DNA from 2 places in the Rhizobium sp. PvP014 genome. Region 1 is predicted to be linked to the other one. Evidence: riboswitches for the same ligand, from Rfam matches in the RefSeq annotation. Region 1 holds a riboswitch; the other holds the start of a gene.
What was found. Region 1 has a riboswitch for thiamine pyrophosphate ahead of J3A65_RS03010 (ABC transporter permease). Riboswitches for the same ligand answer to the same signal wherever they lie in the genome.

Region 1 (3,400 bases):
TGACGACGAGGACATCCGCTTTCGAGACGAAACCGACGATTTCATCCGGGGAGGAGGTCATCGACGGAATGGCGCCGATCGCGGTGAGACCATCGGCGACGAATTTCTGCACCACCGTGTTCATCAGACAATGGACGCGTGGGCGCCGGGCCCGCACACGTGCCAGAAGATCGCCGGCCTGTTGCGGCGTCGGGTAATTGTTCATTGTCATCACCGGATTTCGATCGCCACGTCTTCGACCGGCGGGGCCTGCGGAATAAGGCCGCTCGCGGCCATGAACTCACCGAAGCGCTGGTAGCGACCCCGATCCAGCGCTGCAGGCCGTTTGGCGAAACGCGGCAGCGTGTCGGTGAACGCCTGACGATTGAGCGGGTCGTCGAGGTTGGGATAGGCCTTGATGAACAGTTTCCAGGCATCATCGGGGTGATTGGTCAGGAAAATTGCAGCCTTCTCGACGGCTTCGAGAAAGCGGGGCAGGCGAGGATCTGTCGCCAGCCCGTCGCGCGTCACGAAGATCAGCTCGTCATAAACAGGGACGCCGTGTTCTTCCGGAAAGAAGGAACGACCCTCGTGCCCTTCGATCCGCATCTGCGTCAGTTCGAAGTTTCTAAAACCGCCAAGCGTGGCATCGACCTTGCCGCCGATCAGCGACGGCGAGAGGGCGAAATTGACGTTGATCAGTTGGACCTCGGTAAGTGCAACGCCTTCGCCTTCGAGCATGCGCTTCAACATCGCATCTTCGAAACCCGTCACCGAAAAACCGACCTTCTTGCCGCGCAGATCCTTGAGGCTCTTGATCGGGCCATCCGCGAGAACCGTTACCGTGTTCAAGGGCGTTTCGACGAGCGTGCCGAACCGCTTGAGCGGCAGGCCGACTGCACGATCGAGATACAGGTTCGGCTGGTAGTGGATGCCGATATCGGCCTGGCCGGCGGCAACGAGGCGAGGCACCGTCGACGGGTCGGCGGGAGGCACCAGCTCGACATCGAGGCCGGCGGCTTTGAAATAGCCGTTTTCGGCGGCAATCACGAGCGGCGCATGGTCCGGGTTCACAAACCATTCGAGCATGACGGTGAGTTTTTCTGCCGCCTGGCTAGCGGACGCAATCATGCTCACGGATAGGGCAATGGCAAAGGCCAGAAGCATGCGTTTCATGGGTGGTCGTCTCTCCTCACGATGATAACTGTGTCTGTTGTTCGGTCTCGATTGCCCAATGGGGGCGTCCCTTTACGAGACGGTCGAAACCCAGGCGCAGCGCGACGCTGGTCAGGGCCAGGATGGTCATGGCTGCGAAAACGGTGTCGGTCTGCATCCGGGCGTTCGCCTGAACCATGACAAAGCCGAGCCCGGCTGAAGCCCCGACCCATTCGCCGATCACGGCACCCAGCGGCGCGAGCGGCACGGCGACGCGCAGACCGGACACGAGCGCCGGCAGCGCAAGCGGTGTTCTGAGCCTCACAAGGATCTGCCAGGGCGTCGCTCTTGTCAGCGCGGCGGCTTCCAGGATCGCCGGTTCCGTCCGCCTCAGGCCATCTGCGAAGGCGGAGGCGACCGGGAAGAAGATGACGAGCGTCGTCATCATCACTTTCGACGCCATGCCGAAACCGAGCCATAGCACCAGGATGGGTGCCAGCACGAAGACCGGAAAGGTCTGCAGGATAAGAATGATCGGCCAGACAAGCCTGCCGGTGCGCGGGAATGCCACAACGAGAAACGCGACCGCCGCACCGAAGATGCTGCCGGCGACGAGACCTGCAAAAAACTCGGTGATGGTGACAGCGGTATGATGAGCGAGGAAGCTGCTCTGACGCACCAATGCCTGCACCACCGCGAGTGGTGACGGCAAAAGATAGCGCGGCGGTGAAAAGACCTGAACGGCTATCTGCCAGCTTACCAGCAGCAGAAAAAGCCCGAGGGCTGCGAACCGGGAGTGCATGTCAGTGCTGAGGCGTGAAACCGTCGAACCGCATTCGTCCTATATGGGAATCTCTCGAGAGCGTAAGCATGGCTGATCTCCTGACCTTGACATCATGGAGATCCAGGCGAGCGGAGAATAAGAAAGAGGTGCGGTATTGCGCCGTTTCCGTTCCTACGCCGGTATGACCCGGATCAGGTTCAAGGGTCCGGCTCACCGCCATCTCAGCACCGTTCGATGCTCCCCTCGGAATGACGCCAAGGTTGGACAAAGAAACGGGCTTTGTCAATCGCTTGCGATCGCTGTCCGGCAGAGCCTGCGCGGCGAGCTGACAAAAATTTTATTCTATGTCATCCGCCTCAAGGAAACCCGGGGCCCGTCCGCTGGTTATGTCTTCGCAACTTAGGAGGAGCAACCATGACCGATAGAGAACAGGAACAGCGCGAACGGGCCTACAGACTGTGGGAGGAAGAAGGCCGTCCTGACGGGTCCCATGACGATCACTGGAAGCGTTCCGAGCATCCAGCCGACATGTCGGATCAGGAAAGCGACGATGTGACCAAGGTCAACCAGCAGGCTGATGCCGCGTTTGGTGGAGAGAACGGTGCAGCGGCCGACGATGCCGCCACAATCCGACCTCCGTCGTCAGTCGCGCCGGACTGACGACGACCGCGGCAGTCTGGATAGGTATCCAGACCTGCCCTGCATGAAAGGGGTTGGCACAACACCTCGAAGTATCGGCTGCCGATAGTTCGGCCGTCGACACACTTCAGCCGTCATGAACACCGTTCGTCCGGTCCACTTTATGCGTCGTCGGGCGATCGAGAACCTGACCGAAACACACGACGGCCACCCGTTTTCCGGTGGCTTTCGCCAGATACATATAGTCGTCAGCGCGTTTGACATAGGTTTGCGGCGTGTCTTCGGCCTGGAGGAACGTAACGCCGACCGCGGCACCCGTGAATGTCACCTGGCCATCGATGGGGATCGGCTTGAACACCCTTTCCATCGTTTCCTGAATATGCGTCTGCATATCGCCCGCGTACTTGCGATCCATGTCGAGAAGAATAGCAAACTCGTCTCCTCCGACCCTGGCGATGAAATCCGTCGCTCGGAAACTTTCGCGAAGTCTCGCCGAGATCGTTCGCAGGACTTCGTCGCCTGCGGAATGCCCCAGACTGTCGTTGACGATCTTGAAGCCGTTGAGATCGATGTAGGCGATGGCGAGCTTTCTGTCATTGAGCAGGTTGCGGGCAACCTCTCCGGCGACAACTTCATCGAAACAGGCTCGGTTTGGGAGTCCTGACAGGGCATCGGTCTGCGCGGAGGTTTTCAGAGCGCTTTCGATAGCGCGCTGCTGCCTGACGCGGGCAGACACATCGACAATGACCTCCACATCGAATGAAACGCCATCGACGATCGTGCGTTGCGCCGAAATCAGGGTTGGGATGATCGTACCATCCGAATGCGCAATTTCAACATCTT
Region 2 (3,400 bases), on a different contig from region 1:
ACGGGAAGCGCCAGACACACAGAGAACAAGGTCGATAGCGCCGCTTGCCACAGCGTGAACTGCAGGATGCGGCCGGTATAGGCCGAGAACAATCGCCCCTGCGTTTCAGGGGCGTCCCAGGACAGCAGGGCCGAGACCGCGATACCGACGAAAAGCGCGATCGCGCCGAGGCTTATCACCCCGCCGGAAATCCCTCGTCTTCGCTCGGCAGCGGTCAGCAGCATGCCCGGTTCAGCCGATCAGTTCATGCTCATGGCGTTCAGCCATTCGTCGATCCATGCCTGGCGGTTCTTCGCGACTTCGTCAGATCCCATCAGGAATGTCTTTTCCGGCTGAACCAGCTTGCCGAAAGCGTCTGGCAGCGGTTGCGACGTCTTCGTCACCGGCATCATCCAGTTGGTGGTAGGGATCACATCCTGGAAGCCCTGCGACACCATGAACTTCAGGAAGTCACGGGCGAGATCCTTGTCACGGGCGCCCTTCAGCATGCCGGCCACTTCGATCTGAACGTAATGTCCCTCGGAAAAATCAGCCGCCTGGTAACGGTTCTCGTTCTCCTCCACCATGTGATAGGCGGGCGAGGTCGTATAGGAGAGCACCATCGGCACTTCGCCCTTGGTAAACAGGCCGTAGGCTTCAGACCAGCCGGGGGTGACGGTCAGGATGCGGCCCTTGAGCTTTGCCCAGGCTTCCGGCGCCTTGTCGCCATAGACGGATTTGATCCACAAAAGCAGGCCGAGGCCGGGTGTCGAGGTGCGCGGATCTTCGATCGCGATCTTCTGCGACGGATCGCCCTCCACCAGTTCCCTCAGGCTCTTCGGCGGGTTCTTGATGGTCTTCGTGTCGTAGACGACGGCGAAATGGCCGTAGTCATAGGGCAGGAACGTATCGTCGGCGTAATTGCCGGGAACGCTGATGCCGCCGTTTGTGGAGGATACTTGCAGTCCATGCGGTTCGAACAGGCCGGTGGCCTTGGCCTCGGAAATCAGGTTGGTGTCGAGCCCGAGCGCGATATCGGCCTTGGTCGTCTCACCCTCCAGCTTCAGCCGGGTCAGAAGTGCGACGCCATCGGCGACAGCCACGAATTCGACCTTGCAGGCGCAGGTCTTTTCGAAAGCCGCCTTCACCTTGGGGCCGGGGCCCCAGTCGGCGGTGAAGCTTTCATAGGTGTAGATGGTCAGCACCTTGTCCTCGGCCCTTGCGGCCGGTGACAGGATGATGGTGGCCGCAGCCACGGTGAGCGATAGCAAGAGTTTGCGCATCAACGCCTCCTTCAAAATCAATCTACAAGGGGAATAGGCGCTGATCGTGAGCCGTCTAATCCCTCCGCCGGTGTTAGCCGGATCAGGTTCCGCGGGTTGGCTGAAAGCCTCTCAGCCGCACGTTACCGCGCAGCACCCCGTTAGAGCGGGAGTAGATGTAACGGTGAAGGAATTGTCTGGCAAGTGGTGTCGAACCGCTGCCGTCTTGCGTTCAGGGCCAAGGACCGAGGGGCGTCGTGCGATAGCAGTCTCGATAGCAAGAAAGCCGCCCGGCGTGCCGGACGGCTTTCTTGCTAGTAGTTCTTTGGCAACAAGGTTCACGCGTTGAGCGCGTAGCCTGACTGGGAGTCGTTGCGGAATATCTTGAGGTCACGCGGCACGATCGCCATGCCGCCGAGACGGTTGGCGATGGCATAGTCGATCGTCTGCTCCACCACATGCGGCATGACCGGCTTGGTCAGAACGCCGAGCGATCCTTCGACGCCGTCTTTCACGTCTTCCGGATTGGCCGTCATGAAGATGACCGTCAGGCCGTATTCGGCAGCGAGTTCGCGCCCGATTTCCGGACCGGTCCGGCCGTCGGAGAGATTGACGTCGACCAGCGCGATATCGGCGTATGCGCCGAGCGACAGGGCGTGCTTGCGGGCGCTGGCAAAGCCTGCAACCTTGAGACCCATGCTCTCGACAGTCTCGGCAACATCAAGCGCGATCAGGAATTCGTCCTCGACGATCAGAACGCGCTGTTCCATTGCATCACTCGCCAGCCGACGACGCATCACATTAGTCAGCATTGGACATTCCTAACCGTTTTGTTTCCATCTGGTCGGCATGTCGGCATTCATACCGCACTACGCATTTCGACCACTTGATGGATGCCAACGTCAGCGGGGAATGTTTGTTCCGGCTCGCGACAAATAAAACGGTGGATATTTATTTGTTAAGTATAGGAATTCTTTAACTATCCTTCAATCTGTTCTCGGAGCATCTCAAGCTCCAGCCATTCTTCTTCCATTTTGGCGACACGATCGCGTAGTTTTGCCGTCTCTGCGGCGAGCTTTGAAAACGCCGACGGGTCTTTGGCGAAGAGTTTGGGATCGGCCATCTTCCGTTCGGATGTAGCGATCTCGTCCTGCGCCTTGGCCATGTCCTTGGGGAGGTTTTCCAGCGCGAACTTCTGCTTGAAGGAGAGCTTGCCCTTTGTCTTGGTGGCAGCCGGAGCAGTGCTGTCCGTTTTCGCCTTTTCCGCCTTATCGGCGCGGCGCTTTTCGTCGGCCATGCCTTTGCGCTGCTGCAGCATGTCGGTATAGCCGCCGGCATATTCGATCCATCGTCCATCCGGCGAATCCGGATCTACCGGAGCGATCGTCGAGGTCACGGTCCGGTCGAGAAAGTCGCGGTCATGGCTGACGAGAATGACGGTGCCGGCATAGCCCGCGACGATTTCCTGCAAGAGGTCCAGCGTCTCGATGTCGAGGTCGTTGGTCGGTTCGTCGAGGATCAGAAGGTTCGACGGCTTTGCCAGCATGCGGGCCAGCATCAGGCGCGCGCGCTCGCCACCGGAGAGGTTCTTGATCGGCGTGCGGATCTGTTCCGGCTGGAACAGGAAATCCTTCATGTAGCCCGCGACATGCCGCTGTTCGCCGTTGACCAGCAGCGTTTCGCCGCGGCCGTCTGTCAGGTAGTGAGACAGCGTATCTGCGGGGTCGAGGTCCTCGCGCTTCTGGTCAAGCGTGGCAATTTCGAGATTGGTGCCGAGCTTGATCCAGCCGCCGTCGGGGGCGAGCTGGCCCGTCAACATCTTGAGCAGCGTCGTCTTGCCAGCACCATTCGGGCCAACAAGACCGATGCGGTCGCCGCGATGGATGCGGATCGAGAATGGCGCAACGATCGGCTTGTCATAGGTCTTGGTGATGTTTTCCGCTTCCACCACCAGTTTGCCGGACTCGCGGCCTTCGGCGACGGAGGCCTGAACGGAGCCCTGCGGTCCCTTGTGGCCGCGGTAGTCGGCACGCATGGACTGCAGCTCGCCGACGCGGCGCATGTTGCGCTTGCGCCTTGCGGTCACGCCGTAGCGCATCCAGTGTTCTTCACGCTCAATCGCCTTGCCGAGCTTGTGCTGCTCGATCTCTTCCTCTTCG

Region 2: another riboswitch for thiamine pyrophosphate. It lies ahead of thiB (thiamine ABC transporter substrate binding subunit); the one in region 1 lies ahead of J3A65_RS03010 (ABC transporter permease).

What each region holds. Positions count from the first base shown of each region.
Region 1 is NZ_JAGIOT010000001.1:660,945-664,344, forward strand. Features, by position in the region: gene J3A65_RS03000 (hydroxyethylthiazole kinase) at 1-211, opposite strand, end outside; gene J3A65_RS03005 (ABC transporter substrate-binding protein) at 211-1,155, opposite strand; gene J3A65_RS03010 (ABC transporter permease) at 1,172-1,936, opposite strand; TPP riboswitch at 2,070-2,172, opposite strand; gene J3A65_RS03015 (DUF2934 domain-containing protein) at 2,333-2,578, shown strand; gene J3A65_RS03020 (EAL domain-containing protein) at 2,685-3,400, opposite strand, start outside.
Region 2 is NZ_JAGIOT010000002.1:2,522,809-2,526,208, reverse strand. Features, by position in the region: gene thiP (thiamine/thiamine pyrophosphate ABC transporter permease ThiP) at 1-224, opposite strand, end outside; gene thiB (thiamine ABC transporter substrate binding subunit) at 240-1,262, opposite strand; TPP riboswitch at 1,305-1,412, opposite strand; gene J3A65_RS16845 (response regulator) at 1,580-2,053, opposite strand; gene J3A65_RS16840 (ABC-F family ATP-binding cassette domain-containing protein) at 2,221-3,400, opposite strand, start outside.